DNA from 3 places in the Aquabacterium sp. T101 genome. Region 3 is predicted to be linked to each of the others. Evidence: predicted binding sites of a transcription regulator. Region 3 holds the regulator's gene; each other region holds the start of a gene.
What was found. Region 3 encodes FliA, which starts transcription of late flagellar genes. Its sites were predicted from a motif close to CTAAAGTTTNNNNNNNNNNNGCCGNTA; they were not measured.

Region 1: the regulator FliA is predicted to act here: its motif matches at 9,126-9,152, upstream of fliD (flagellar filament capping protein FliD).
Region 2: the regulator FliA is predicted to act here: its motif matches at 1,090-1,116, upstream of AC2EAQ_RS06400 (flagellin N-terminal helical domain-containing protein).

Annotation. Positions count from the first base shown of each region.
Region 1 is NZ_JBXVVZ010000001.1:1,346,813-1,356,803, reverse strand. It holds gene AC2EAQ_RS06460 (GNAT family N-acetyltransferase) at 1-402, shown strand, start outside; gene AC2EAQ_RS06455 (CPBP family intramembrane glutamic endopeptidase) at 469-1,383, shown strand; gene AC2EAQ_RS06450 (AAC(3)-I family aminoglycoside N-acetyltransferase) at 1,376-1,861, shown strand; gene AC2EAQ_RS06445 (SRPBCC family protein) at 1,858-2,283, shown strand; gene AC2EAQ_RS06440 (NAD(P)H-dependent flavin oxidoreductase) at 2,276-3,322, shown strand; gene AC2EAQ_RS06435 (YciI family protein) at 3,380-3,889, opposite strand; gene AC2EAQ_RS06430 (S8 family serine peptidase) at 3,972-5,846, opposite strand; gene AC2EAQ_RS06425 (flagellar brake protein) at 5,962-6,735, opposite strand; gene AC2EAQ_RS06420 (flagellar protein FliT) at 6,748-7,056, opposite strand; gene fliS (flagellar export chaperone FliS) at 7,074-7,514, opposite strand; gene fliD (flagellar filament capping protein FliD) at 7,631-9,097, opposite strand; gene AC2EAQ_RS06405 (flagellin N-terminal helical domain-containing protein) at 9,217-9,991, opposite strand, start outside.
Region 2 is NZ_JBXVVZ010000001.1:1,336,722-1,346,712, reverse strand. It holds gene AC2EAQ_RS06400 (flagellin N-terminal helical domain-containing protein) at 164-988, opposite strand; gene AC2EAQ_RS06395 (serine/threonine protein kinase) at 1,222-2,931, shown strand; gene AC2EAQ_RS06390 (DUF924 family protein) at 2,965-3,531, opposite strand; gene AC2EAQ_RS06385 (Bug family tripartite tricarboxylate transporter substrate binding protein) at 3,537-4,508, opposite strand; gene AC2EAQ_RS06380 (GNAT family N-acetyltransferase) at 4,553-4,834, opposite strand; gene AC2EAQ_RS06375 (prolyl oligopeptidase family serine peptidase) at 4,831-6,960, opposite strand; gene AC2EAQ_RS06370 (YaeQ family protein) at 6,968-7,525, opposite strand; gene AC2EAQ_RS06365 (carboxymuconolactone decarboxylase family protein) at 7,539-8,141, opposite strand; gene AC2EAQ_RS06360 (ABC transporter permease) at 8,242-8,982, shown strand; gene AC2EAQ_RS06355 (ABC transporter ATP-binding protein) at 8,979-9,731, shown strand; gene AC2EAQ_RS06350 (ABC transporter substrate-binding protein) at 9,719-9,991, shown strand, end outside.
Region 3 is NZ_JBXVVZ010000007.1:50,247-60,237, forward strand. It holds gene AC2EAQ_RS15735 (protein phosphatase CheZ) at 1-380, shown strand, start outside; gene flhB (flagellar biosynthesis protein FlhB) at 572-1,723, shown strand; gene flhA (flagellar biosynthesis protein FlhA) at 1,720-3,807, shown strand; gene flhF (flagellar biosynthesis GTPase FlhF) at 3,804-5,345, shown strand; gene AC2EAQ_RS15755 (MinD/ParA family ATP-binding protein) at 5,378-6,178, shown strand; gene AC2EAQ_RS15760 (RNA polymerase sigma factor FliA) at 6,250-6,975, shown strand; gene AC2EAQ_RS15765 (hypothetical protein) at 7,114-8,004, shown strand; gene AC2EAQ_RS15770 (hypothetical protein) at 8,241-8,624, shown strand; gene AC2EAQ_RS15775 (cupin domain-containing protein) at 8,861-9,250, shown strand; gene AC2EAQ_RS15780 (dienelactone hydrolase family protein) at 9,390-9,991, shown strand, end outside.

The DNA.
Region 1 (9,991 bases), on a different contig from region 3:
GTGGCGCGCGACCTCGACCCGGCGCTGACCGACCACCTGCGCCTGGGCATCGAGCTGGCTCAGTCCGGCTCGCTGGTGGGTACCTGCACGCTGTTCGGCATCAGCGCGCAGTGCCGCCGCGCCGAGCTGGGGTACATGCTTTCATCCGCCGTGTGGGGCCGGGGACTGATGCACGAGGCGCTGCGCGGCTTCCTGGGCCATGCCTTCGCCGAGCTGGACCTCCTTCGCGTCGAGGCCGACACCGACCCGAGGAACGAGCGCTCGATGCGCCTGCTGGAGCGACTGGGCTTCGTCCGGGAGGGCTACTTCCGCGAGCGCTGGATCGTCGGCGACGAGGTGTCGGACTCGGCGATGTACGGTCTGCTGCGACGCGACTGGAACGCCGGCACGGCGTCGGTTTGAACAGGGGGGCTGCGCGCGACGCGCGGACCGGCATGGGCAAGAATGCACTCCGCTGGAGGCCGACGCATGAACATCGAGACATCACCGCTGGTGAAGATGGCCGGGGACGCGCGGCGCCCCACACCCTGGTGGCTGGCCTGGGGGGTCGGCGTGGCGATCATCTTCGGCGGTCTCGTGGTGGGCGGCATGGTGGGCGAGACCTTGCTGGGCCAACCGCCGAAGGACGCGCCGCTGCACCAGTTCGTCGACTTCTTCGGCTTCGGCATGGTGCTGGTGTTCCTCTACCTGTGGCTGCGCTTCAAGGAGGGGCGCACCTTCTCGTCGGTCGGCCTGCGCGGCGGCAACCCGCTGGGCCAGCTGGCCGGCGGCGTGGTCATCGGCGCGCTGATGATGACCGCGGGCGTGCTGGTGCCCTGGGCCTTCGGCCAGTACGCGCCGGGCGCGTCGGCGCACGGGCGGCTCGGCCTGGACGCCGTGCCGCTGCTGGTGCCGCTGCTGCTGCTGTTCATCCTGCAGGGCTCCACCGAGGAGCTCGTGCTGCGCGGCTACATGCTGCAGACGGCGGGTCGGCAGATGGCGCCGATGCTGGCCATCATCGGCACGTCGGCGATCTTCAGCGCGCTGCACCGGGACTTCGACCCGGTGCCCTTCGCCAACATCGTGCTGTACGCGGTGTTCGCCTGTTTCGTCGCGCTCGGCGACGGCTCGCTGTGGCGCATCTGCGGCATCCACGGCGGCTGGAACTACTGCCAGGGCAACATCTTCGGCTTGCCGGTCAGCGGCAACACCGAAGGCACGTCGCTGTGGAATTTCGGTCCCGCGCCGGGCTCGAACGAACTCATCACCGGCGGCAACTTCGGCGTCGAGGCCAGCCTGATGGGCACCGCGGTGCTCACGGTGGCCCTGGCCTTCGCGGTGGTCCACTACCGCCGGCAGGAGGCGCGCCGCGCGGCCGCGGCCCCGCCGGGCAACTCTGGCTGAGGCCACCGGCATCGTGGAACTGCGGGTGCTGACCAGCGACGACGTGCCCCTGGCGCGCGCGATGTCGCGGCTGTTCGGCCGCGTGTTCGACGACGAGGACAGCTACATGCGCCAGCCGCCGGGCGACGACTACCTGCGGCGGCTGCTGGCCAGCGACACCTTCGTCGCCGTGGTGGCGCTGGTCGGCGGGCGGGTCGTGGGCGGCCTGGCCGGCTACATGCTGCACAAGTTCGAGCAGGCGCGCTCCGAGCTCTACATCTACGACCTGGGCGTCGACGCGGACCACCGACGGCGCGGCATCGCCACGGCGCTGATCGAGCGCGTGCGGGAGCTGGCCGGCGAACGGGGCGCCCACGTGATCTACGTGCAGGCCGACCACGGCGACGATGCGGCGATCGCGCTGTACACCGGCCTGGGTACCCGCGAGGACGTGCTTCACTTCGACATCGAGCCGCGAGGCGAGCCCCCCAACGCATGAAGATCGAGCACCGCATCCGCGTGTCCGCCCCTGCAGCCACCATCTTCCGCCTCTACGAGGACGTGACCCGCTGGCCCGCCTGGGACCCGGACACCCGGGCCGCCTGGCTCGACGGCCCGCTGCGGCCGGGCAGCCGCGGGCAGCTCACGCCGACGCAGGGCCGCACCGTGCCGATGCTCGTCACCCGGGCGGAGCCCGGCCGCTGCTTCACGGTCGAGTCACGCATTCCGCTGTTTCGCATGGTGTTCGACCACGAGCTCGAGCCCGAGGGCCCGGTCACGCAGGTGGTGCACCGGGTGACGCTGTCGGGCCCGCTGTCGCTGGTGATCGGGCCGATGCTCGCGCGGCGCATCGACGCCGGCCTGCCGGTGACCCTGTCACGCCTGAAGGCCATGGCCGAGGCGGCCGCCAGCGATGGCTGACGCGCGCCTGGCCGACCTGCTGCGCACGCCGTTGCCGCTGGTGCAGGCGCCGATGGCGGGCTCGCAGGGCTTCGCGCTGGCGGCCGCGGTGAGCCAGGCCGGCGGCCTGGGGTCGCTGCCCTGCGCCATGCTCGGCGCGGACGCGATGCGCGACGAACTCACCCGGCTGCGCGCGCAGACCTCGGCGCCGGTCAACGTCAACTTCTTCTGCCACATGCCGCCGCCGCCGGACGCCGCACGCGAAGCGGCGTGGCGCGCGCTGCTCGCGCCGTACTGCGCCGAGTTCGGCATCGACCCCGCCACGGTGGGCGCCGGCCCGGGCCGGCAGCCATTCACGGCCGAGGCCGCCGACGTGCTGGCCGACTTCCGGCCCGAAGTGGTGAGCTTCCACTTCGGGTTGCCGGCGCCGGCGCTGCTGGCCCGCGTCAAGGCCTGGGGCGCGGTGGTGCTGTCCAGCGCCACCACGGTGGACGAGGCGCGCTGGCTGGAGGCCCGCGGGGTGGACGCCGTCATCGCCCAGGGGGTGCAGGCCGGCGGCCACCGCGGCATGTTCCTCACCGAGGACCTGTCCACGCAGACCGACACGCTCGCGCTGGTGGCCGCGGTGGTGCGCGCCGTGCGCGTGCCGGTGCTGGCCGCCGGCGGCATCGCCACCGCGCAGGACGTGGCCGACGCGATGGCCGCGGGCGCGGCCGGCGTGCAGGCGGGCACGGCGTTCCTGTGCTGCCCGGAGGCCACCACCAGCGCGGTGCACCGTGCCGCGCTCGCCGGCCCGGCGGCGCAGCACACGGCGCTGACCCGCCTGTTCAGCGGGCGGCCGGCGCGCGGCATCGTCAACCGGCTGATGCGCGAGCAGGGCCCGATGCATCCCGCGGCGCCGGCGTTTCCGCTGGCCACCGCGGCGCTGGCGCCGCTGCGGGCCCGGGCCGAGGCGGGCGGTTCGGGCGACTTCTCGCCGCTGTGGTCCGGCACGCGTGGCGCGCTGTGCCGTGCCGAGCCGGCCGCCACCGTGCTGCGCACGCTGGCAGGCGGTCTGTAGGGCTGCAGGCCGCCGGCAGATTGCGTGCGTGCGGGCGTGCGCCGCGCGGCGCGCGCCTCAGAAGCGCTTCTTCGCCAGCTTGTCGTGCGTCTCGGGCACCAGCATCAGCGCGGCGGACCCGTAGTAGCGATGGAACTCGGCCACCATCTCGCCCTTGGCGATCACCGGGTCGCTGGCGGTGAGCTGGCGTGCCTCCTCGATGTCCCGGACCGCAAACACGAACAGCCCGCGCCAGCCGTCGACGCCGTCGAAGGGCCCGGCCAGCGCGAGCTTGCCTTCGTCGGCCAGGCGCTTCATGTTGGCGAAGTGGCCGCGGAACATCGCGTCGCGGTCGGGACCGTCGGGCACGCGGTTCGGGCCGGTCTTGAGCACCACCAGCACGTAGCTGCGCATGCCCCGCTCGTCGGCGCCCAGGCGCTGGGCCAGGGCCGCGTCGTAGCCCGGCGGCACGGCCGGCGCGGTGGCGGACGCCGGTGCCGGTGCAGCGGTCTGGGCCACCGCGGTGGCCGGGACCAGCCATGCTGCCGACGCCAATGCGCAGGCCAGGGTGCGGATCGTCGGGGTCATGGTCGTCTCCTCGCAGGGCGGTTTTGTCGATGGGGCGGTCGACGCGGCTGTCGATCGGTTGCCGGCCCGAGCGTGCCGCGCGTCAGCGTGCCACGACGTCGGCGGGCCGGGGCCCGGCCGGCCGGCGCTGCGCCGCCAGTTCCAGCGTGCGTCGCGGGTGGGCGAGGTTGACGCGGCCGTTGCGCTCGGCGCCGTCCAGGATGAGCTGCCGCAGCTCGGCCACGCTCAGGTCCGGGTACAGCGCCAGCAGCTTGGCGGCCAGGTTGGCGATCTGCGGCGCCGACATCGACGTGCCCGACGCGCGCAGGCGGTCGCCGCCGGGCATGAAGCTGTCGACCTGGTAGCCGTTGGCATGGATCACGGTGGTGCGGCCGAAGCTGGAGAAGCTGGTCTCCTGGCCTGCCGAGTCGACCGCGCCCACCGTGATCAGGTTGGGCAGCGCGATGTCGGCCGGCGAAGTCTCCTCGAAGCCGCTGTCGGAGTCGGCGTTGCCGGCGGACGTGACGAACAGGATCTCCGGTGCCGAAGCCAGGGCGTCGCGCATCGCCTCGCGCGCTTCCATGAAGTAGCGCCGCGCCAGTTCGCGCCGCTCCTCGGCATTGCGGCCCACACCGTGGAACTGCAGCGACGCTTCCCAGCCGCGCTGGGTGCCGCCGAAGCTCATGTTGGCCACGCGCACGCCGGCCGCGCGCATCGCGGCCACGGTGGCGCGGTAGGCGGCCTTGGCGCGCTCGCGCCGCTCGTCGGTGATCGGCAGCGGCTCGGTGCGCCACCCGAAGGTGATGCGGGCGTTGAACACGCGGGCGAACGGGTTGCCGTCCACCGCGATGCCCGCGACATGCGTGCCGTGGTAGTAGTTGCCGCCCAGGCGCATCGACTCCTGGAACGGCTGTACCTGCTCGGGCCGCAGGCCCGCCACCTGGCGCCGGTACGCACTGGCCTCGGGCGACTCGACGTTGGCGAACACGTCGCGCGCCCCGCGCATCAGGCCCTTGGTCTGCGACCACGGCAGCGGCGACTGCGCGATGTCCTCCAGCGGCGCGGAAGTCGGCCGCGCCTCGAGGTCGAAGCCGACGCCGGCCACCGGCGCGGCCATGCGGAACAGGGCCGGGTCCACACCGCTGTCCCAGACGGCGACCACCACCGGGCGCGCCGGCGCGTCCGGCCGCAGGGCGAAGGTGCGCGGCGTCCAGGTGTCGGCCACGGGACGGTCGTTGCGCGTCACGTAGTCCTGCAGCACGGCGATCGCGTCCTCCCGGAACGGCAGCACGTGCTCGATGAAGGCCCGCTGCGACAGCACGCCGGCGACGCTGCCGCGGTCCAGCCGCAGCTGGTTGTTGCGTGCGGGCGGGTCCAGCCGCGCCTTCACGCCGGCCTGCGTGACCACCGGGTTGTTGAGCTCGAGCAAGCCCTTCATCGACTTGACGTTGTTCGAGACCACGGCCCAGGGGTGCGGGTCCAGCAGTGCGGCCAGTCGGGCGCGGAAGCGCTGACGCTGCGCCGCCAGGTCGCCGCCGCCGGCGCGCGCCGCGGCGGCGGCTTCCGACAGCACGGCGGTGGTGGCGGCGGCGGCGGGCTTCTCCTGGCGGGCTCGCCACTCGGCCGTGAGCGCGGGCACGTCGCCGAAGCGCCCGCCGAGCAGGGCCACCGCGACGCGGGCGGCGCTGTAGCCGTCCAGCGTGGCGCGGTCGCGCACGTCGTAGCGGCGCGCCTCGTCCGCCACGTCGGCGGCGAGCTGGTCGAGCACCGGCTGCAGTTGTGCGGGGGGCAGCGCGAACAGCTCGCTGGGCAGGACCGGCAGGGTCAGCTGGGTCCGCGGCAGCTGGTTGGCCGTGGTGACCACGACGCGGGTCGGAGCCGGCGGCGCCGGAGGCTGCGGCGCGGCACAGGCCGTCAGCAGCAGGGCCGTCAGGACGAGGGGGGCGACGAGGCCCGGGGTGCGGAATTCGAGGCGCATGGCGGCGGCGGGGTGGAACCAGGGGCCGATTCTGGGGCCGCCGCCTCCATGCGGCACTGGCGACAACCCCGGTCCGGCGAACGCCTCGGCTGCCGGCATGCGCCGGCCGAGGCGCTCAGCCCAGCGTGAGCAGCCGCGAGCGGCGCTGGACCACGTCGATGTAGCGCTGCAGCGCGCGCTCGGCCGGGCCCTGCAGGTCCACGAACGAGCAGCCCAGCCGCGTGCCGCGGGCCTGGGGGTGGAAGCCGCCGCTCACGTGCTGCACGCCCAGCGTGGCGACGAAGCGGGTGTCGGCGTCGAGCTCGATGCGCACGCCGGCGATGCGGATGCCCGCGGCGATCGGCGGCAGGTCCGGCGGCATCGCGAGCGCACAGCCGCCAATGCTCACGTCGAGCAGGCGCAGCTCGAGCTGCATGTCGGGCACGGCCGGGTGACGCATCCGCGCCAGCGCGCCGTCGCGGGTGCGCACGCGGAAGTACTCGCGGCGCTGGAAGCGGTACACCACGTCGGGCAGCGCGGCCTGCAGCGCGCTGCCGCTCGGGCCGCGCACCAGCATCAGGTGGCTCAGGTCGAACTGCACCTTCACCGCGTCCAGGTAGGCCACCGCGGTGACCTCGCCGCCGTCGATCAGCGGGCCCACCTGCGGGTGGGCAGGGTCGGCGTCGAGGCTGACGCGGCGCTGGTGCGCGTCCACGGCCCACAGCACGGTGGTGTAGGCGGCCCCGCTGGGGCCGCTCAGCTGCACCACCACGTGGCCGTCGACCAGGCGGCGCAGCAGCGACAGCACCTCGGCCGGGTGGGCGACGCGGAACTCGTCGAGCGCATTGCCCGTGAGCGCCGAGATCGGCGCCGGCTGGGTCGGCTGGAAGTCGGGGCGTGCGGCAGCCACGGGTGCCTCCGGTCAGTGCAGGGTGCGCGGCCGGCCCGAGACCATCTGGTCCAGTTCTTCGAGCCACGGTTCGGCCAGCTGCCGGATCTCCGCGTCGTTGACGAGGATGCGCTGCATGATGCGGCTCTTGGCCTTGGACTCTTCGCTGGCCAGCGGCTTCTCGGTGGCGGCGTGCTTGAGCTGGGCGATCAGCAGCACGCAGGCGCCTTCCAGCTTGACGACCTGGTCCCAGTCGGCCGCGCGGGCCGCCGCGAGCATGTCGTTGCTGGCGCGTTCCAGCGCTTCGTAGTAGCTCAGCAGGTTGCTGTCGAGGGCGCTCATGCGCAGGCTCTCCGGGGTCAGCCGCGGGGGCCGTTGGCTTGAGGGGCGATCGACTGCCAGGCGTCGCGCAGCGGCTGCATCAGGCGCTGGCACTCGTCGAGCATGCCGGTGTCGTTCTTCAGGTTGGCCTGGGTCAGACGAAGGCCGATGTAGGCGTACAGCGCCGCCAGGTCGGACGCCAGCGCGCCACCGGCCTGCAGGTCGAGGCCGGCCTTGAGGCCTTCCTCCACGATGCGCGCGGCGCGGCCGATCTCGCGGCCCTTGGCTTCGGTGTCGCCGGCGGCCAGGGCGGCCCGGGCACGGCCGAGGGCCTCGAAGAAGCCGTCGAACAGCAGGGCCACCAGCTTGTGCGGCGAGGCGTCCACGACGCCGGTCTCGACACCGACGTTCTGGTACATGCGGGCGTGGGGCACGCCGGACCGGCCGAAGGCGGGGGAGGCGAGGGGGTGTGCGTACATGCGGCTGCGGTGCGGTGGTCTTGTCTGGGCTTGCCAGGGTTATCGTCCGCCGCGAGTGACCCTTGAGGGTCAAACTGGGCCCTGGCTCCAGGGCTCCTCGGCGCAACGCCTGCCGCTCAGCCCCCGCCGGCGCTGCGCGCGGTGTAGAAGTTGTTCAGTGCCTGCAGCTGCTGCGACATGTAGCTCGACAGGCCCGACAGCTGGCCCATGTTGCGGTCCAGGGCCTCGTACTGGGCACGCAGCCGCTTCTCGGTGGCGGCCAGCCGGGCTTCCATCTGCTCCTGCCGGTCGTCGATGCGGTCGATCCGGGCTTGCAGGCTGTCCGTGCGGCCCTCGAAGGAACCGTCAGCGGCCAGCAGCAGATCGCCCATCTCCTTGAAGCGCCGCATGAACCCCTTGTCGGCGGTGGTGGCACCGTCGCCCTGCATCAGGTTGCGGAACTGCTCGATGTTGGCGATGCCGTTGTCGAGCGAGCTGGCGTTGATCGACAGCGTGCCGTCGGCGCCCATCGTGATGCCCACGTCGGCCAGCCGGGTGAAGGCGGTCGACGCCGTGGTGGCCTCGTTGATCACGTTGCGCATCTGACGCTGCAGGCCCACGACCAGGCTGTCGCCCTGCATCGCGCCGGCCTTTTTGCTCGCCTCGTCGTACTTGGTCTGCTCGCGGATGAAGGTCGCCAGCTCGTTGAAGGACTTGACGAAGTCCTCCACCGCCGTCTTCACCGCCGCGGTGTCGGTGGCCACGACCACTTCCACCGGGCCCGCCGTCTCGGCCATCAGGCGCAGCGTCACGCCGTCGGACACGTTGGTCAGCGTGTTGCTCGTCGACTCGACATCGATGCCGTTGATGGTGGCCAGCGCATCGGCCGCGCTCTGGTTGAGCGTCATGGGGCTGGCGGCCAGCGCGTTGTAGGCCAGCGCCGACAGGCCGTTGGTGGCCACGCCGTCGTCGGTGGTCTCGGTGGCCGTGATGCGGAAGCCGTTCTCGGCGCCGGTGGCGGTGGATCGCAGCGCCAGCCGCGCGCCGCTGGCGTCGTTGATGATCGTCGCGGTGACGCCGGCACCGGCGCCGTTGATGCGGTCGCGCACCTCGGCCAGCGTGTCGTCGGCGGGGTCGAAGGTGATCGTCACCGGCGTGGCGCCGACCTTGGGCGCGAAGCCGCTGGTCGGGGTGCCGGTCCATTCGCCGAGCTCGATGGTCAGCGTGCCGCCCGCGAACTGGCCGGCGGTGTCGGCCGCGGTGAAGGCGCGGCTGGACAGGGTCTGCGCCGACGCGAGCTGGCTCACCTCGACCGCATAGCTGCCGGCGGCGGCACCGGCGGCGGTGGTGACCTGCACTGCGCGGTCGTCGGCGGAGGTGCCCGCACGCCGGTTCCACAGCGTCAGCGAGTTCATCGCGCCCGACTTGTCGCGCAGGCTGGACAGCATGCCCTGCAGCCGGCCGAAGCTCGACAGCTCGGAGTTGAGCTCGGTCTCCTGCTTCTCGAGGGCCTTCAGGGGCTGGCGCTCGATGGCCATCAACTGCGTGATGATGCTGTTGACGTCGAGGCCGCTGCCGATACCGGCCGATGAGATGGAAGCCATGTCAGGTTTTCCCGTCGTACGTCGGCGGTTTCGGCAGCGCCGGGGCTTTCTTGAGGCCGGCGCTGCCGAAACCGCGCGGCGCGTGATGGATTGCGCGCCGCGGGCCGGGGTGGGGCGCTTCAGCGCTGCAGCAGCTGCAGCACCTGCTGCGGCAGCTGGTTGGCCTGGGCCACCATCGCCGAGCCGGCCTGCTGCAGGATCTGGGCGCGCGACAGGTTGGCCGTCTCGGCCGCGAAGTCGGCGTCCATGATGCGGCCGCGGGCGGCCGCCTGGTTCTCGGCGGCCACCTGCAGGTTGGTGATCACGGCCTCGAAGCGGTTCTGCGCCGCGCCGTACAGCGCGCGCTCGGTGTTGAGCGTGTCGAGCGCGGCGTCGATGTTGGTCATGGCCGTGCCGGCCAGCGCCGCCGTGGTCAGGCCGCCGCCGGTCACCGCGGTGATCGAGGCGTTGCCCGACATGTCGGTGGTGGTCACGGTGACCGTCTCGCCGCTGTTGGCGCCGACCTGGAAGGCCTGCGCGCCGGCGCCGCCGGCCAGGATGGCGATGCCGTTGAAGCGGGTCGAGCTGATGGTGCGCGTCACTTCCGAGGCCAGCTGCTGGTACTCGGCGTTCAGGTTGGCGCGGTCGCCGGTGCCGTTGGTGGCGTTGGCGGCCTGCACCGCCAGTTCGCGCATGCGCTGCATCATGTCGCCGAGCTTGCCGAGCGCGCCTTCGGCGGTCTGCGCCAGCGAGATCGCGTCGTTGGCATTGCGGATGGCGACGTTCATGCCGCGCACCTGCGTGTTCATGCGCTCGGCGATCGCCAGGCCGGCCGCGTCGTCCTTGGCGCTGTTGACGCGCAGGCCCGAGGACAGGCGCTGCATCGACGTCGCCAGCGAGGTCTGCGACGTGTTG
Region 2 (9,991 bases), on a different contig from region 3:
GCGCTCACCGATCAGGGTTGAACGCTTGTGCCCATTCTGGAAAACGCCGCGACGGCGTGATCGATGGAAATGAACCCGTTTGCCGCCCCAGAAAAGAACAAGCGCCCGCGAAAGGCGGGCGCTTGGGAGGATCGCCGGGACCCGCGGGTCCCGGTGGCGCGCGTCAGCGCAGCAGGGCCAGCACCGACTGGGGCAGCTGGTTGGCCTGGGCCACCATCGCCGAGCCGGCCTGCTGCAGGATCTGGGCCCGCGACAGGTTGGCCGTCTCCGCCGCGAAGTCGGCGTCGACGATGCGGCCCGCGGCAGCGGCCTGGTTCTCGGCCGACACCTGCAGCACGCTGATGATCGCCTCGAAGCGGTTCTGCACCGCACCGTACAGGGCACGCTCGGTGTTGAGCGTGTTCAGCGCGGTGTCGATGTTGGTCATCGCCGTGCCCGCGGTGGCCGCCGTGGTGAGGCCGCCGCCGGTGACGGCCGTGATGTCCGTGTTGGTGGACATGTTGGTCGTCGTCACGGTGACCGTCTCGCCGCTGTTGGCGCCGACCTGGAAGGCCTGCGCGCCGGCGCCGCCGGCCAGGATTGCGATGCCGTTGAAGCGGGTGTTGGACAGCGTGCGACCGATTTCCGCGCCGAGCTGCTGGTACTCCGCGTTCAGGTTGGCGCGGTCGCCGGTGCCGTTGGTGGCGTTGGCGGCCTGCACAGCCAGTTCGCGCATGCGCTGCAGCATGTCGCCAACCTTGCCGAGCGCGCCTTCGGCCGTCTGCGACAGCGAGATCGCGTCGTTGCCGTTGCGGATCGCGACGTTCATGCCGCGGGTCTGGGCGTTCATGCGCTCGGCGATCGCCAGGCCGGCGGCATCGTCCTTGGCGCTGTTGACGCGCAGGCCCGAGGACAGGCGCTGCATCGACGTCGCCAGCGAGTTCTGCGACGTGGTCAGGTTGCGTTGCGCATTCAGCGAAACGACGTTGGTGTTGATGGTCATGGGCATGGTGTTGGCACTCCTGTGAACGGTGTTGCACTCCTGATCCGGCCGGTGGGCCGGTCGGGACTCGTCCCCGTCTGCGAAGTGGCTGGGGCCGTAGGGCCGTTTTCGGTCAGGCCCTGGCGGAACTTGAGCCGGCGATTTCGAGAACTAGTGCGCGCCCCCTGGTCGGCCCCGGCGCGCCGTGCGCACGCTGCCACGGGGGCAGCCCCTGATAAGCTGGCTGGATGACCGAGGCCGTGCCCTCCTCATCGCTGCCGCCGGGCGTCACGCCCGGGGGCGAAGACGCGCCGACGCTGCCGGTGGGCACGCGCGTGGGTGAGTTCGAGGTGCGTGGCGTGCTGGGCAGCGGCGGCTTCGGCATCGTCTACCTGGCCTGGGACCACGCCCTTGAGCGCGAGGTCGCGCTCAAGGAGTACATGCCCGGCACGCTGGCCGGTCGCGGCGAGGGCCTCGCGGTGTCCGTGCGCTCGCAGGGCATGGCCGAGACCTTCGCGCTGGGTCTGAAGTCCTTCGTCAACGAGGCGCGCATGCTGGCGCGCTTCGACCACCCGTCGCTGGTCAAGGTGTACCGCTTCTGGGAGGACAACGGCACCGCCTACATGGTGATGCCGCGCTACGTCGGCCGCACGCTGCGCCAGGTGCGGGCCGGCATGGTGGTGCCGCCCAACGAGGCGGCCTGCCGCCGCGTGCTCGACGCGCTGCTGTCGGCGCTGGAAGTGCTGCACAAGGAAGGCGTGTTCCATCGCGACATCGCGCCGGACAACATCCTGCTCGGCGACGACGGCCTGCCGGTGCTGCTGGACTTCGGCGCTGCGCGCCGGGTGATCGGCGAGGGCAACAAGGCGCTCACGTCGATCATGAAGCCGCACTTCGCGCCGCTGGAGCAGTACGCCGACCAGAGCGCGATGCGCCAGGGTCCCTGGACCGATCTCTACGCGCTGGGCGGCACGATCTACTTCCTGATCACCGGCCGCGAACCGGTGCCGGCGGCGTCGCGCGCGCTGCACGACGACCAGCCGCGCCTGACGGACCTGCGGCCCGCCGACTGCACCCACGGCTTCCTGGCCGCGGTGGACTGGATGCTCGCGCTCAAGCCGGCCGAGCGGCCGCAGAGCGTGCACATGCTGCGCGACGTGCTCGACGGGCGCATGAGCATTCCCGTTCGCCTGGCGGCCGATCGCACCGTGCCCGGCATCGCGGCGCGCGACGGCGTGGACATCCCCACCGGGCCGGGCGATCTCGGCGGGCCGTCGGCACACGAGGGCCGGACGCAACCGCCGCCCAGCGATGCCCGCACGGTGCTGATGCCCACGGCGCCGGCCGCCCTGCCCACGCCCGCCGCGTTGAACCCGGCGCCGGCCGCGGCGCCGGCGCAGCGTTCGCTGCTGCCGGTGCTGGCGGTGCTGGTGGTGCTGAACATCCTGGCCTGGTGGTGGTTCACCCGCCCAGGCGACCCGGCCCCGGCCACGCCGGCGGTCGCGGCGACCGGAACCGGCGGAGTGGCCGGCGCGGCCGCACCGGCCTCCGCGGGGGCCGCGACCGCGCCTGCCGCCGCCCCGGCGGCGTCCGCCGCGGCCCGTGCCGCGGAACCCGCCGAAACGATCCTGTCGGTGCTGCCGGCGCGGCCGCCCCGCCCCGCGGGTGCGACAGCGCCCGACGGCAGCGCGGCCGCCGGGGTGTCCCCGACGCTGCCGGCCGTGGCCACCGTGCCACCGATGCGCTCGGCCGACCTGCCGGCCCCGACCGGCCGCGCCCCCACGACGGCCGGTGCGCCCGCCACGGCCGCAGTCGACGCGCAGGGCCCACGCGCCCGGTGCGGCGACCGCATGCTGCTGTCGCTGCTGGTGTGCATGAAGCGCGAGTGCGAGGCGCCCGCGCTGCGCAACCATCCCGAGTGCGTGAAGATGCGCGAGCAGGAAGAAGCCGCGCTTCAGCACCAGCGCTGAGGCCCGCACCGGCGCCGCGCGGCGCCGCGATCGTCAGAAGCCCGATCCGGGCAGCGCCAGCCAGGCGGTCTCTTCGTCGGTCGATGGGCGTCCGAGGGCGGCATTGCGGTGCGGGAAGCGGCCGAAGCGCTCGATCACCTCGGCATGGCGCCGCGCGTAGTCGGCATAGCCGGCCAGCGAAGGCCGCAGGGCGGCGAGGGCTTCGAACAGGCGCACCGACTCGTGCTGCATCGCCATGTCCTCCGCGTGCTCGAAGGGCAGATAGGCGAACACCCGGCGCAACGGCGGCAGGTGCAGGTCGTCGCCGTGCGCCACCATCGCGCGGGCGCCGGCCAGCGCCTGCGCGTCGCCGGCGAACGCGCGTGCCGTGCCGCGATACACATTGCGGGTGAACTGGTCCAGCACCACCAGCCGCGCCAGCGCGCCGTCGGGCGACGCAGCCCAGCCGTCGATCGTGCCGGCCAGCGCGGCGTCGATCAACGCGCCGAAGCGGTCGCGGATCGCGCCGTCGAAGGCGGGGTCCTTGCGGAACCAGGCCTCGCGGGGTTCGTCGGTGTCGCCGAACCAGAAGTCCAGCACGTCGCGGGCGGTGGGCGACATGGGGCTCAGTCGAGCTTGGCGCCCGAGTCCTTGACCGCCTTGGCCCAGCGCGGCATCTCGGCGGCCAGGAAGCGGGCGAACTCGTCGCTGCCGAGGAAGGCCGGGTCGGCGCCCTGCGCCACCATGCGGCTGCGGATGTCGGCCGACTCCAGCACGCTGCGGAAGGCATTGGACAGCCGGTCCACCAACGGCCGCGGCGTGCCTGCGGGGGCCAGCACGCCATAGAAGCCCACGACCTCGAAGCCGCGCAGCCCCGACTCGATCAGCGTGGGCGTGTCGGGCAGGGCCGGGTTGCGCTCGCGGCTGGTGACGGCCAATGCGCGGATCTTGCCCGCCTTGACGTACTGCGCCGCCTGGGGGATCGACTCGGCCATCACCTGCACCTGGCCGGCCATCAGGTCGGTGAAGGCCGGCGCGCTGCCGCGATAGGGGATGTGGACGATGAAGGTGCCGGTGGCCTGCTTGAACATCTCCGGCACCAGATGGCTGATGCCGCCGTTGCCCGCCGAACCGTAGTTCAGGCGCCCCGGCTGGGCCTTGGCCAGCGCCACCAGCTCGCCGATGGTGCGCGCCTTGACGTCCGGATGCACCACGAAGGCCAGCGGTTGCTGCGCGGTTCGCGCGATCGGCACGAAGTCCTTCAGCGTCTGATAGGGCAGCCGGGTGTAGATGGCGGGGTTGATCACCATCGTGCCGGTGTTGGCCATGAGCAGCGTGGTGCCGTCGGGGTCGCTCTTGGCGACGAACTCGGCGCCCACGGTGCCGCCGGCGCCGGCCTTGTAGTCGATGATCACCGGCTGGCCCAGCGCCTGCCCGAGCCGCTCGGCCAGCAGCCGCGCGTGGGCGTCGAGCGGGCCGCCGGCGGGAAAGCCGATGATGATCTTCAGCGGCCTGCCGGTCTGTGGGGCCTGGGCGGCGGCGGCCAGAGGCAGCGCGCACAGGGCGGCGGTGGCCAGGCGTCGGGTCAGGGTGTGCATCGGTGTCTCCTCCGTCATGGATTCTCGTGGGATGGGGTCGCGGTTCAGTCCTGCAGCAGGTCGAGCGTCTCGGGATGCCTGCGCATGTAGTCCTCGGCGTAGCTGCAGTCCGGGCGCACCTTGAGCCCGCGCTCGCGGGCATGGTCGAGCGCGGCGCGCACCAGCACCGCGGCGATGCCGCGGCCACGCAGCGACTTGGGCACGCCGGTGTGGGTGAGCATCATCACCTTGCCGTACACCCGGTACAGCGCCACGCAGTCCTGGCCTTCGACGGTGGCGACGAAGCGCGTGCCCTCGCGGTCGTGGCGAACGTCGAACACCGTCATCGGCCGAGCTGCTGCCACAGGAACGCGAACTCCAGCGCCAGCATGTCGGCGCGCTGCGGGTTGTCGGCGGCCGCGCCGTGGCCACCCTCGATGTTCTCGTAGTACAGCGGCGCGTGGCCCTGCTCGGCCATTCGGGCGGCCATCTTGCGGGCGTGGCCGGGGTGCACCCGGTCATCGCGCGTGCTGGTGGTGAACAGCACGCGCGGCAGCTTCATGTCGCGGCGCACGTTCTGGTAGGGGCTGTACTTCGAGATCCAGGCCCATTCCTCGGGCTTGTCGGGGTCGCCGTACTCGGCCATCCAGCTCGCGCCCGCCAGCAGCTTGTGATAGCGCCGCATGTCCAGCAGCGGCACCTGGCTGACCACGGCGTTGAACAGCTCGGGCCGTTGCAGCATGACTGCACCCACGAGCAGGCCGCCGCCGCTGCCGCCCTCGATGCCGAGGTGGCGCGGGCTGGTGATCTTCGCGGCGATCAGGTCCTCGGCGACGGCGGCAAAGTCGTCGTGGCTGTTCTGTCGCGTGGCCTTGACGGCGGCCTGATGCCAGGCCGGGCCGTACTCGCCGCCGCCGCGGATGTTGGCCACCACCAGCACGCCGCCCTGGCCGTACCAGGCGCTGCCGAAGGCGCCGGAATACCACGGCTTCATCGACACCTCGAAGCCGCCGTAGCCGTACAGCAGCGTGGGGTTGCTGCCGTCGGCGCGGGCGCCGCGCGGCCACACCACGAAGTAGGGCACGCGCGTGCCGTCCTTCGACGTGGCGAAGCGCTGCTCGACGCGCATGCCTTCGCTGTCGAAGAAGCGCGGCCGCGCCTTGAGAAGCTCGCGCGCGTCGCTGCCGGTGCGCGCCAGCGACAGCGAGTCGGGCGTCAGGAAGTCGGTATAGGTCAGCAGATAGCGCTCGGCCAGCGGGTCGCGCGAGCCCAGCAGCGGGTCGTGCAGCGCGGCGATGCCCAGCGTGCCGGGGAAGGGCGCCGCCACCTCGCGCCGCACCCAGGCGCCGCCGGCGCGCGCCGGGGCGCGCCACTCTTCCACGCGGCCGGCCACGTTGTCCAGCACCGACAGCAGCACGTGGCGGTGGGTGGTGACGAAGCCCTCCAGCGACCGCGTCGGCGTGGGCGTGAACAGCGTGTCGAAGCGCCGCTCGCCGGCCATGAACGCCTTGGCGTCGGTGACGAGCAGGCTGCCGCGCGCATGGGTGCGGCCCCCCGTGGTCCAGTCGCTCTTGAGCTGGATCAGCAGCCGCGATCGCCAGAACGCCGTGTCCGCGTCGTCGGGCACGTCCAGCGGCACCAGTCGCCCGTCCTCGAGCAGCCACTGCTTGGAGCGGTAGAAATCCAGGTAGCGGCCGATCACGGTGCGCGGGTGGCCGGGCGTGCGGTCCACCAGCGCGAAGGCGCCGACGTCGGCCTTCTCGGCCTCGAACACGGTGGACGCGGCCGCCAGCGGCGTGCCGCGCTTCCAGCGCTTGATGATGCGCGGGTAGCCCGAGTCGGTCATCGCGCCCGGCCCGAAGTCGGTGGCCACGAGTAGCGTGTCGGCGTCCACCCAGTCGATCGACGACTTGGCCTCGGGCAGCTCGAAGCCGCCGGCCGCGGCCGGCACGAAGCGCTTCGTGCGCAGGTCGAACTCGCGCAGCACCTTGGCGTCGGCGCCACCGCGCGACAGCGACACGATGCAGCGTTCGTAGCGTGGGCCCAGGCAGGTGGCGCCGCCCCAGACCCAGCTTTCCTTCTCGGCCTGGCCCAGGGCGTCGAGGTCGAGCACCGTCTCCCAGGTCGGCTGCGCCTGGCGGTAGTCGTCCAGCGTGGTGCGGCGCCACAGGCCGCGCGGGTTGGCCGCGTCCTGCCACAGGTTGTAGACGTGCGCGCCCACACGGTGGATGGCGGGGATGCGGTCGCGCGAGTCGAGGATCTCCAGGATGCGCGAGCGCATGGCCTCGAACCGGGGATGCTTCTCGAGCACCGCGCGGGTCTCGCGATTGCGCTCGCGCACCCAGGCCAGCGCCCGCTCGCCCTGCACCTCCTCCAGCCACAGGTAGGGGTCGTCGTCCGGCGGCGGCGGGGTCTGGGCGGGGGCGAGGGTGGCTGAGGTCATCAGGGCCAGGGCGATCAGTCGCTTCACCATCTTCGGGTCAACGGGGTTCGAGCAGGGGCTCCAGGGTCAGTTCGAGGGTGGCGTCGCCGGCGCTGCACCACACGGTGCCGTCCTGCACGCTCACCTGCAGCTGCATCGAGCGCTGTGCCAGTGCCGCCAGGGCCTGGCTCTGCGCGGCGGGCAGCTGCCACACCGCGAGTTTCTCGGTGCGGTTGAGCTTGTTCTTCACGCCGGCCCACCACACCGGGGTGCTGGCGGCGTAGGCGATGAAGACGGCGCGGTCGGCGCGCGACGCGGCGCGCTGCATGCGGCGCTCGTCGGGATGGCCGACCTCGATCCAGTCCACCAGCTGGCCCGACAGGTCGTGCCGCCACAGGTCGGGCTCGTCGGTGTCGGACAGGCCGCGCGCGAACACCAGTTCGCCGTGTTCGTTGTCCTTGGGTGCGTACAGCGCGAAGGCGAGCAGGCGCACCATCAGGCGCTCCTCGGTCTCGCTCGGGTGCAGCGCCAGCGTCAGCGCGTGCTCGCCATAGACGCCACGGTCCATGTCGGACACCGACAGCTGGACCTTGTAGATGGTGGACTTGAGGGCCATGCCGTTGCGCGCCTTACCCGTGCTTGCCGGGCTGCCAGCCCCGCGCCGCCAGCCAGCGCCGGCCGTCGGCGGCGGCGTGCGCTTCCAGTTCGGTGGCCATCGCGTCGTTCCAGCGGTTGAGGAAGCCGAACAGCGCCACCACGCCGGTGATCTCGACGATCTCGCCATCGTCCCAGTGGGCGCGCAGCGCGGCGGCGATCTCGGCGTCCACCGCACCGGGCACGCTGGCCGCCGCGGCGGCGAACTCCAGCGCCGCCCGCTCGGCCGGCGTGAACAGCGCACTCTCGCGGAACTGCCACACCGCGTCGAGCCGGCGTGCGTCGGCGCCTTCGGCCTGGCCGAAGCGCGCCGCGGCGCGCATCGTGTGCGCCTCGCAGTAGCGGCAGCCGGCCACGCGGCTGGCCACATGGCCGATCAGCCGCTTGAGCTCGCTCGTGACGCGCCCGTCGTTGGTCATCACCGCACGGTTCAGCTCGGTGAACGCCCGCGCCAGCGCAGGGCGCCGCATCATCGTGAGCACGCTGTTCGGCGCGAATCCCAGCGTGCCTTCGAAGAAGCGCGCCAGTTCGGCCACGGCGGGGTCGTGGTCGGCGGGCAGGGGGGCAACGAGCGGCATGGCGGCGCACTGTGCCACACGTGCCGAGGGGGTGGGTTGGCCCTATGTCGGCGCGAACATATCGCGCCCCGGCGCCGGCCTGACCAGAATCGCGCCCCAGATGAACGACGGTTTTGCGGCGGCGCTGCGCACGGCGTGGGCGCTGGTGGTGGAGTTCGATGCGCGGTTGGCGCAGGTGGTGGCGCTGTCGCTCGGCGTCAGCGGCACGGCCTGCCTGCTGGCGGCCGGCTTCGGCTTGGCCGCCGGAGCCTGGCTCGCGGTGGCGCGCTTTCCCGGCCATGCCGCCCTGGTGGCGGCCCTGAACACGCTGCTGGCGCTGCCGTCGGTGGTGGTGGGCCTGGTGGTGTACCTGCTGCTGTCGCGCGCCGGGCCGCTGGGCTCGCTGGGCATCCTGTTCACGCCCACGGCGATGGTGGTGGCGCAGACGGTGCTGGTGCTGCCGCTGGTGGCGGCGCTGACGCGCCAGCTTGTCGCCGACGCGTGGCACGGCAACGGCGAGCAGCTGCGCTCCATGGGCGCGCCACCTTTCGTGGCCGCGCTGCTGCTGCTGGTGCACGAGCGCATCGCGCTGGTCACCATCCTGCTCACCGCGTTCGGCCGCGCCGTCAGCGAGGTGGGCGCGGTGATGATCGTCGGCGGCAACATCGAGGGCGTCACGCGCGTGATGACCACCGCCATCGCGCTGGAGACCAGCAAGGGCGACCTGCCGCTGGCCCTGGGCCTGGGCATCGTGCTGCTGGGTGTGGTGGGCACGCTCAATGCCGCGATCGGCCTGCTGCAGCGCCGCCAGGGCGCGCAGGACCGCGGCACGGCCGCGCTGGCCGCGGGGGCCGCGTCGTGAACGCGGCCGCTTCGGTGTCCCCGGCGAAGGCAACGCGCGGTGTCGCGCCGGGCGGCGCCACCCTGATCGCGCTGCAGGGCGTGGCCGTGCGCTTCGGCGCCACCGTGGCGTTGCAGGGCGTGGACTTCTCCCTGCATGCCGGCGAGCGCGTGGCGCTGGTGGGCGCCAACGGCAGCGGCAAGACCACGCTGCTGCGCGTGCTGCACGGGCGTCTGCCGCACGAGGGTCGCCGCTTCGTGGCCGGCGACCTGCGTCAGGCGATGGTGTTCCAGCGTCCGTTCCTGATGCGCCTGTCGGTGTGGAACAACCTGCGCCTGGCGCTGTGGCTGGCCGGCGTGCCGGCGGCCGAGCGCGCGCAGCGCGCCGCCGACGCGCTCGCGCGCGTGGGCCTGTCGGCCGAGCGCGACCGGCCGGCGCGCGTGCTGTCCGGCGGGCAGCAGCAGCGCCTGGCGCTGGCGCGCGCCTGGGCCGTGCGGCCGCAGGTGCTGTTCCTCGACGAGCCCACCGCCGCGCTCGACCCCGGCGCCAAGCGCGAGGTCGAGCAGTTGATGGCCGAGTTCAGCGCCGAGGGCATGGCGCTGGTGTTCAGCACGCACAACCTCGGCCAGGCCAAGCGGCTGGCCAGCCGCGTGCTCTACCTGGAAGGCGGCCATCTGGTGGTGGACCGCCCGACCACGGAGTTCTTCGATTCCCCGCTGCCCGAACCCGCGGCCTCGTTCCTCAAGGGAGAGCTGCCCTGGTCCGCCTGATCGTCATCGCACTTGCGCTCTGCGCCGCGCTGGCCGCGCACGCGCAGGACCGCTTCATCATCGTGGCCTCCACCACCAGCACCGAGCAGTCGGGGCTGTTCTCCCACCTGCTGCCGGCGTTCAAGGCGGCCAGCGGCATCGACGTGCGCGTGGTCGCGCAGGGCACGGGCCAGGCGCTCGACATCGCGCGCCGCGGCGACGCCGACGTGGTGTTCGTTCACGACCAGGTGGCCGAGGAGAAGTTCGTTGCCGAAGGCTTC
Region 3 (9,991 bases):
TCTCGATCGCCGACGCGACGCGGCGCATGGCCCAGGCGATCACCGCCGACCCGGTGAAGGCCGTGGCCACCGGCGCGGTGTTCAACTTCGTGCAGGACGTCGAGCAGCGCACCGCCAAGATCGACGACCACCTGACCGACATCATGATGGCGCAGGACTTCCACGACCTGACCGGCCAGGTGGTGGCCAAGGTGGTCACGCTCGCCGGCGACCTGGAGGACAGCCTGCTCAAGCTGCTGGTGCAGGTGATCCCGCCCGATCAGGCGCACAAGGTCAAGGCCGAGATGCTCAACGGCCCGGTGGTCAACCCCGAGGGTCGCACCGACGTGGTGGCCAACCAGGGCGAGGTGGACGACCTGCTGGCCAGCCTGGGTTTCTAGTTTTCTCGTTGTCTCCAAGGGAACTTGACAGGCCGACCGGCCGGGGAACGCCCCGGCGGCCGGCCTGCTTTCTTTGGGGCGGGCCGGCCGCGCGCTGACACGGCGCGCGCGGCCCAGGGCCGGACAACACCCGGTTTCCCCCCTCTTATCCGCCTCAAGTTCGGCCGCTGCCCGGGCACGATGCCCGGACCATGGCTGAAACCGCCCAGGACCGGCACCTGCCGGCCACCCCCCGCAAGATCCAGAAGGCCCGCGAGGACGGTCAGGTCGCCCGCTCGCGCGACCTTGGCCACTTCGCCGCCGTGGCGGCGGGCGGTGCGATGCTGGTGCTGCTGGCGCCGGCGCTGACCGCCTGGCTGCAGGAGCTGATGGCCGCCGGCCTGCGTTTCGACGCGACCAGCCTCGCCGGGTCGCAGCCGATGTTCGAGCGCCTGGCCGAGTCGGCCACGCGCATGGTGGTCGTGCTGCTGCCGATGGGCATCGTGCTGGCGCTGATGGCGCTGGCCGCGGGCGTGCTGTCCGGCGGCTGGAACTGGACCTGGAAGCCGGTGAGCCCGGACTTCTCCAAGCTCGACCCGATCTCCGGCATCGGCCGCGTGTTCTCCTGGCACCAGCTCGGCGAGACCCTCAAGGCCTGCCTGCTGGCCCTGGTGCTGGGCACGGTGGGCGCGCTGTGGCTGCGCGCCCATGCGCAGGACTTCGCGGCGTCGCTGGCGATGCCGCTGCCTGCGGCCATCGAGCACGGTGCCGGCCGCCTTCAGGCCGGGCTGCTGCTGCTGGTGATCGCGCTGGGCGTCTTCGCCCTGGTGGACGTGCCGCTGCAGCGCTTCCGGCTGATGCAGCGGCTGAAGATGAGCCACCAGGAAATGAAGGAGGAGATGCGCCAGCTCGAGGGCAACATGGAAGTCAAGAGCAAGATGCGCGCGCGCATGCGCGAGGTGGCGCAGCGCCGCATGTTCGCCGCCATCCCCCAGGCCGACCTCGTGGTGATGAACCCGACCCACTACGCGGTGGCGCTGCGCTACGACGACAAGACGATGAGCGCGCCGCGCGTGGTGGCCAAGGGCGCCGATCTGATCGCGCTGCGCATCCGCGACATCGCCCGCGACAGCAAGGTGCCGGTGCTGCAGGCGCCGCCGCTGGCGCGCGCCCTGTACGCCCACACCGAAGTCGACCAGGAAGTGCCGGCCGCGCTGTTCGCCGCCGTGGCGCAGGTGCTGGCCTGGGTGTACCAGCTGCGCGCGTCGATGCGCGGCGACGCCGCCACGCCGGCCGACCCGGTCGAACTGCCGGTGCCGCCCGAACTCGACCCGCACCACAAGCTGCAGGGAGCTGACGCATGAATCCCTGGATGCAGCGCCTGGACGCCATGCTCGGCGTCAACGCCGGGCTGATCCGCAACCTGGCGCCACCGATCTTCATCGTCATCGTGCTGGCGATGATGGTGCTGCCGATCCCGGCCGTGCTGCTGGACGTGTTCTTCACCGTCAACATCGCGCTGGCGCTGCTGGTGATGATGGTGGCGGCCAACATGGTCAAGCCGCTGGACTTCGCGGCCTTCCCCGCGGTGCTGCTGGTGACCACGCTGATGCGCCTGTCGCTCAACGTGGCCTCCACCCGCGTCGTGCTGCTGGACGGCCACACCGGTCCCGGCGCGGCCGGCGCGGTGATCGAGTCGTTCGGCCACTTCCTGATCGGCGGCCACTTCGCGGTCGGCCTGATCGTGTTCGCGGTGCTGGTGGTCATCAACTTCATCGTGGTCACCAAGGGCGCCGAGCGCATCGCCGAGGTGGGCGCGCGCTTCACGCTGGACGCGATGCCCGGCAAGCAGATGGCCATCGACGCCGACCTCAACGCCGGCCTGATCGACGAGAAGGAGGCCAAGCGCCGCCGCTCGGAGGTGGCCGACGAGGCGGAGTTCTTCGGCTCGATGGACGGTGCCAGCAAGTTCGTGCGCGGCGACGCCGTGGCCGGCCTGCTGATCCTGTTCATCAACATCGTCGGCGGCTTCCTGATCGGCGTGATCCAGCACGACCTGAGCGCCACCCAGGCCGCCAACAGCTACATCCTGCTGGCCGTGGGCGACGCGCTGGTGGCGCAGATCCCGGCGCTGCTGATCTCGGTGTCGGCCGCGATGGTGGTGTCGCGCGTGGGCAAGGAGCACAACGTCGGCAGCCAGATCGGCTCCCAGGTGTTCAACTCGGCGCGCTCGCTGGGCCTGGTGGCGGCCATCGTCGGCCTGCTCGGCCTGATCCCCGGCATGCCCAACGCGGTGTTCCTGGTGATCGCCGGCGCCATCGCCTACGGCGCCTACAAGCTGTCGCAGCGCGAGAAGGCCGCCGAGGCCGCCAAGACCATGACGCGCGAGGAAAAGCGCGAGCTCAACCCGGAAGCCACGTGGGACGACCTGATCCCGGTGGACACGCTGGGCCTGGAAGTGGGCTACCGCCTGATCTCGCTGGTGGACGCGCAGCGCGGCGGCGACCTGCTCGGCCGCATCAAGGGCGTGCGCAAGAAGTTCGCGCAGGACGTGGGCTTCCTGCCGCCGCCGGTGCACATCCGCGACAACCTCGAGCTCAAGCCCAGCACCTACCGCGTGTCGCTGCGCGGCGCGGTGGTGGGCGAGGGCGAGGCCTTCCCCGGCATGTTCCTGGCCATCAACCCCGGCGGCGCTACGCAGCAGCTGCTGGGCACGCGCACCACCGACCCCGCCTTCGGCCTGCCCGCGGTGTGGATCGACGAACGCCAGCGCGAGCTCGCCCAAATGAGCGGATTTACGGTGGTTGATTGCTCGACCGTCGTGGCGACCCACCTTTCACACTTGATGCAAGTGAACGCGGCGCGCCTGCTGGGCCGAGTCGAAACCCAGGCGCTCGTGGAACACGTGACGAAATTGGCACCCAAGTTGATCGAGGACGTGATCCCCAAGATGGTCGGCATCGCCACCCTGCAGAGGATGCTCCAGCTGCTGCTGGAGGAAGGCGTCCACATCCGCGACATGCGCTCGATCGTGGAGTGCCTGGCCGAGCATGCCGGCGCCGCCACCGACCCGGCCGAGCTGGCCGCCCGCGTGCGCACCCACCTCGCCCCGGCCATCGTGCAGCAGATCTACGGCCCGTCGCGCGAGCTCGACGTCATCGCGCTGGAGCCCGGCCTGGAGCGCCTGGTGACCCAGGCCCTGACCAGCCCGCATGGCGCCGCGCTCGACCCCGGCGTGGCCGACACCCTGACCCGCAGCGCCGCCGACAGCGCGCGCAGCCAGGAGGACATGGGCGTGCCCGCCTGCCTGCTGGTGCCCGACCCGATCCGCGCGCCGATGGCGCGGCTGCTCAAGCGCAGTGCCCCGCGCCTGAAGGTGCTGGGCCACAGCGAGATTCCTGAAACGCATTCCATCCGCATCGCCTCTGTCATCGGAGCCCCCGCATGAGCCCCAGCAACGTCAAGCGCTTCACCGCCCGCACCTCGCGCGAGGCCCTCGCCCTGGTGCGCCAGGCCTTCGGCCAGGACGCCGTGGTGCTGTCCACGCGGCCGTCCGACGGCGGCGGCGTCGAGGTGCTGGCCATGGCGCCGGACGGCATCAGCCACATCGAGAAGGCCGCCGCCACCGCGCCGGTGGTGCGCGCCGAGCCCGCCGCGCCGGCCAGGCCCGTGCCCGCCAGCGCCGCCGAGGTGCAGCGCGACGTGGCGCAGCTGGCGATGAGCACGCTGTCGTTCCAGGACTATGTGCGCGAGCGCATGCTCAAGCGTCGCCAGGCGCAGCGCGACGCCGTGACGGCGCCGCGCGACGCCGAGCCCGCGCCGGCCGTCGAGCCCACGCTGGCGCCGGCTGCACCCGCCTACCACGCGCCGGCCCAGACCGCGCCCGCGTTCAGTGCGCCGCAGCGCCCCGCGGCGGAGCCGCCGATGCTGCGCGAGCCGGTGCAGCTGGCCGACGTGCCGATGTACGCCGACCCGTCCGACATCGTGCTGCCGGGCCATGCCCAGGCGGGCCTGCGCGCCGCCGCCGAGCAGGCCGCCCGCGCCGACGAGGCCATGATGGCCGAGCTGCGTTCGATGAAGGGCCTGATCGAGGACCGCTTCGGCGCCCTGGCCTTCATGGAGAAGCTGCACATCAGCCCGCGCCGCGCGGCGCTGACGCAGCGCCTGCTGGACGTGGGCTTCTCGCCGATGCTGGTGCGCAAGATGGCCGAGAGCCTGCCCGCCGACGAGGGTGACGAGAACACCTGGGCCGCGGGCGTGCTGGAACGCAACCTGATCGCCGCCGAGCGCGAGAGCGCGCTGGAGGACGCCGGCGGCATCTACGCGCTGGTGGGCGCCACCGGCGTGGGCAAGACCACCACCACCGCCAAGCTCGCCGCCGCCTTCGCCACGCAGCACGGCTCGGGCAACCTGGGCCTGATCACGCTGGACGCCTACCGCGTGGGCGCGCAGGAGCAGCTGCGCACCTACGGCCGCATCCTCGGCGTGCCGGTGCACACCGCGCACGACCGCGCCTCGCTGGAGGACCTGCTCGACCTGCTGTCGGCCAAGAAGATGGTGCTGATCGACACCGCCGGCATGGGCCAGCGCGACGCGCGCACCCGCGAGCTGCTGGAGATGGTGTCGCATCGCGCGATCCAGAAGCTGCTGGTGCTCAATGCCGCGTCCCAGGGCGAGACGCTCGAGGACGTGCTGGCCGCCTACCGCGGCGCCGCCTGCCGCGGCGTGGTGCTGAGCAAGATCGACGAGGCCGTGAAGCTGGGCCCCGTGCTCGACGCGGCCATCCGCCACAAGCTGCGCATCGTGGGCGTGGCCAACGGACAGCGCGTGCCCGAGGACTGGCACCGCCTGTCGGCCCAGGCCCTGGTGCAGCGCGCCATGCGCGTGCAGGCCAGCGCGAGCTGGAAGCTCGACGCCAGCGAGGTGAACCTGGTGTTCGCCAGCTTCGGCGCCGGACGCGCTGCCGCCGCACCGCTGAACGCCTGACCGCACGGCCCGCCACGACGACCGGAACCTCCATGCTCGACACCACCGCCCGCGACTCGCTGCCCCCCGCCGACCAGGCCGACGGCCTGCGCCGCCTGTTCGCCGGCAGCGGCACGCGCTTCGTCGCGGTGGCCGCCAACCCCAACGTGGCTTTCGCCGGTCTCGCGCTCGAGCGCCTGGCCGCCGCCGCGTCGGCCTGCACCGAGCCGCAGCGCAAGGTGCTCGTGGTCGACACCGTGGGAGCCGCGCCCCACGAGATGGCCATGCTGGACCTGGCCGCCTGCATCGAGCCGCTGGACGACCTGCATCCCAAGCTGTCCTACCTGGCCGCGCGCGGCCTGCCGCTTCGCCACGTGGACGCGCGCGGCTCCTGCGAGGGCTTCCTCGAGGCGCTGACCGAGGCCGCGCCCGACGCCGGCGTGGTGATCGTGCACGCCGAGGCCGCCGAGCTGGGCCGCCTGTTCGCACGCCGCGCGCCGCGCCCGCTGCTGCTGGCCGCCGACCACCCCACCAGCGTGACCTCGGCCTACGCCAACATGAAGCTGCTGTCGCAGCGCCACGGCCTGATGGCTTTCGACCTGCTGCTGGTGGCCGCCGCCAGCTCGCCGCGCACGCCGCGCATCGCCGAGCAGATCGCCGCCACCGCCGACCGCTTCGCCGGCGCCGTGCTGCACGACTGGACCGCCATCGACCCCGCCGCGTCGCGCGCCGAGACCGCCGTGCCCGCTGGCCTGATGCGGCTGGCGCACGGCCTGCTGGGCCAGGCCGTGCCCGCCTTCATGGGCGCGCCGCGTGGCGAACGCGCCGCCCGGGCGGCACGGGGAGCGCCATGAAACGCGACCCGAAGCCCGCGCCCGACAAAGACGAACCCGCAGAACCGAGCCCCAGCCCAGGAGCCGCCGACATGTACACCGCCACCGGACGCCTCGACGTGCCAGCCCGTGCTGACGCGCTGCTGCGCCAATACAGCCCCCTCGTGCGACGCCTGGCGCACCAGATGATCGCCAAGCTGCCGGCCAACGTGGAACTGGACGACCTGGTGCAGGTGGGCATGATCGGCCTGCACGACGCGATGGGCCGCTTCGACGCCGCGCAGGGCGTGCAGTTCGAAACCTTCGCCACCCAGCGCATCCGCGGCGCCATGCTCGACGAGCTGCGCAACGGCGACTGGATGAGCCGCGGCGACCGCAAGCAGCAGCGCCAGATCGAGGCCGCGGTGCACAAGCTGGAGCAGCAGTTCGGCCGCGCGCCCGCCGAGAGCGAAATCGCCAGGGAGATGGGCGTCAGCCTGACCGACTACCAGGAGATCCTGACCAAGGTGCGCGGCACGCAGCTGGTGCACCTGGAGGACATGCGCGGCGAGGAGGGCGACGACAGCTACCTCGACCGCCACGTGGCCGACGAGGCCAGCAACCCGCTGGCCATGCTGAACGACCGCCGCATGCGCGAGGCGCTGGTGGAAGCCATCAAGCTGCTGCCCGAGCGCGAGCAGTACGTGATGAGCATGTACTACGAGCACGACATGAATCTCAAGGAGATCGCCGCCGTGCTCAAGGTGACCGAAAGCCGCGTGTGCCAGCTGCACAGCCAGAGCATCGCGCGCCTGAGGGCCAAGCTGCGCGCCTGGTGAGCCGGGAACAGGCTGCGCGCCCGGGTCCGCCGGGTGCAGAGGCCACCCGACTCGCGCCGATGCACTATCCTCGTTGCCCCTTCTCCTCTCGACGGTCAACGTCCGGCGCTCGGACCGGGCAAACCGCCGACGCAACGCATGGTCCGGCTCTTTCGACACGTCTTCGCCTGCATCCTGGCCTTTGCCTTCGCTGCCTCGGGGGCGCAGACCGCCGAACCCGCGGCGCGTCAGCGTCTGGGCATCGCGGTGGTGGCGGGTCACGAACTGCACTTGCTACGCATCGGCGCGCTCGTCTTCGGCAATTCCCGCGGCCTGGTGCAAGCGGCGGATGCGGGCATCGCTGATCAGGTCTACCTGGGCCTCAGGGACGAGATCTCGCTTGAAGCGCGCTACGACATCGCCCGTGTGACCGTCGACATGGCCGACGTCGAGCGGCTGCGGAAAGCGCGCGAGGCCTCGCCCCAGGCGTTCTGGACCAGCAGGCTCAATGAGGTTCATCCGGATCTGGCCGCCCTGGCGGGGCGCTGTGCCTGCGACCTGCTGCTGCTGGCGACCGTGAGCCCGAAGCTGGAGGTGTTCCAGACCAATCAGAGCACACGCGGGCTGACGCTGGTCGAGTACCGCCGGGTGCCGTACCTGCTGGTCCCGCTCCGCTTCGACCTGATCGACGCACGCACGCTCAAGGCCGTGGGTCACGACTCCTGGGCATCGACCGAGCCCGCACCGACGTTGGCCCTTGCTGGCGAACTCGACAAGGTCGCCGCGCTGTCCGACGCCCAGTGGCAAGCCGTCCAGGAAGCGGTGGGCCGGGTTTTCCGCCCCTCGTCGAGATTCGTGTATGGCCGGAGCGAGGTTCGATCGCTGGCGCTGAGCCTGTACGACCTGGGGGTCAGGCCGTCCTGCGCGCTGCAGGCCTATACGGGCCGGACCAGTCAGGCCCAGCGGGACCCGTTGGCGACCGCCTATGTTCCGCCGCCGCAGATGCCGCCCGGTGCGGACGAGGGCAAGTGCCCCGCTGCCACGCGCTGAGGCTTCTTCCCCGGGCGCGGTGCGCCCATCTGCGACCGCTTGCCGGCGGTCCGGTGCTCATCTTGATCCTTCGGCTCGCGGCGTGGGTGTCGGATCTCACTGGAGGTGACAGAGGCCGCGCTGCCGCCGCCCGGGCCGGAGTCCATGGCAAGAGCCATGGTTGAGGGCGAAGGTTCGACCTGGCGTGCTGCGGTAGGCTCCGGCACACCACCTTCGGACAGGCAGTCCCAAACGTCATGAAGCTCGCTCTGATCCTCGGCCCCTTGCTGATCCTCTCCGGGTGTGCCTCCACCCCGGGCGGCGGAGGCCGATTCGATCCCAAAGCCGTCGAGACGCTAGGCACGGTGCTGGAGCGGCGGGACACTGGCACGACGACCCGGCAAGCCCGCAACGTCATGCTCATCCCCGCCGGAGGGCTCCTCGTGCCAATGACCTCCGACCCCGGCACAGGTCCGCTACCGATCTACGAGCATCGCATCGCTCTCGACGACGGGCGCACGGTCACGGTGTTCAGCTGGTATCCCGAGCATCGCGCCGGCATGTGCATCAAGCTGTTCGAGTCGCCGCGGCCGGACTATCCGCGCATGGTCAACTACTCGGGCTGCAAGCCGCGCCCATGACGCACCAGTCGCCTCCATCACCCCGATGGAGGTCGTCCAACGCCGACCAACTGGCCGTCCTTGATGCGATGAGCGCGCCGATCGACGGGCTGCACTTCTGGGCCAGCATGGCGGTCGCGCCCGCGGTGGCGGGCATGGCGGCCTTTCGCGCTTGAGGCAACGCAACGCCTCGGCGCCGCCGCGGCCTACGCTGGAGCCGTGGCCCGCTTGGCCTCGCTCCAGAAAGGACGAACCTCATGTCAGTCTCCGCACGCCGCCTCGCTGCAACCCTGGCTGCCGCCGCGATCGCAGCACTCGCCGCTGCACCCGCTCAGGCGCAGGCCCAGCAACTGCCGCGCTCCTACATCGCGTCGCCGGACATCTACAGGGTGCTCGCCCAGAACGACCAGTTCAAGGTGATCGCCGTGACCTGGAAGCCCGGGCAGAAGGACGTGCTCCATTCGCATCCGGCCAACGCGGTGTACTACCTCACCGACTGCAGCCTGCGACTGCACGCGATGGACGGGTCCTATCGCGACGCGCAGCCCAAGGCCGGCGCGGCGCTGGTGCAGGCGCCCATCCCCGGGCACGTGCTCGAGAACATCGGCTCGTCGGAGTGCCGCCTGATCATGTTCGAGCCGTCCTGAGCGGCGGCTGCGGTCCTGGCGACCCTCGGGGATCCCTCGAACGAGGCCGGCGCCGGGCTTGCGCGCATTGACGGGCCGGGCGCCGGCACGGTCCAATGCCTCTCAAAAGGCATGGCCGCGCGCCGGAGGGAAGGGATCCATGACACGCAGGTTCGACACGGTCCTGGCAGCGGTACTCGCCGCAGCGGGCATTCCGGCCCTGGCGCAGAGCGCCGCGCCGGCCGGCGAGATCAAGGGCGACGCTTGGGTCCACACCCGCGAGTCGCTGGCCGCCAGCGTGCAGCAGGCCGATGTCTGCCTACCCGCGGCCGCCACCGGTGGCGCGGTGTTCTGCGGCAAGTTCAAGGACCTGCCCCGGGTCGGCGCGAAGCCGGTGCCGGTGGTGCTGTTCCTGCACGGCTCTTCCGGCCTGGGCCTCAAGGCCATCGGCGAATGGCAGCAGTGGCTGGCTGGCCTGGGCTACGCCAGCGTCGCGCCGGACTCGTTCGCCCTGCCTGGGCGTGTCACCTACAAGTCGCCGATCGACAAGGCATCCTACGAGCGGGTGCATGCCCTGCGAGCGTCGGAGATCGGCCCCATGCTGGCGGCGCTGAAGTCCCAGGCCTGGGCCGACCCCGCGCAGCTGGTGCTGGCCGGCACCAGCGAGGGTTCCGTGCCGGTGGCCCGCCACGCCGGCAACGAGTTCGCGGCGCGCATGCTCTACGCGTGGAGCTGCGAGACGAACTACTTTGTGCAGGAGCC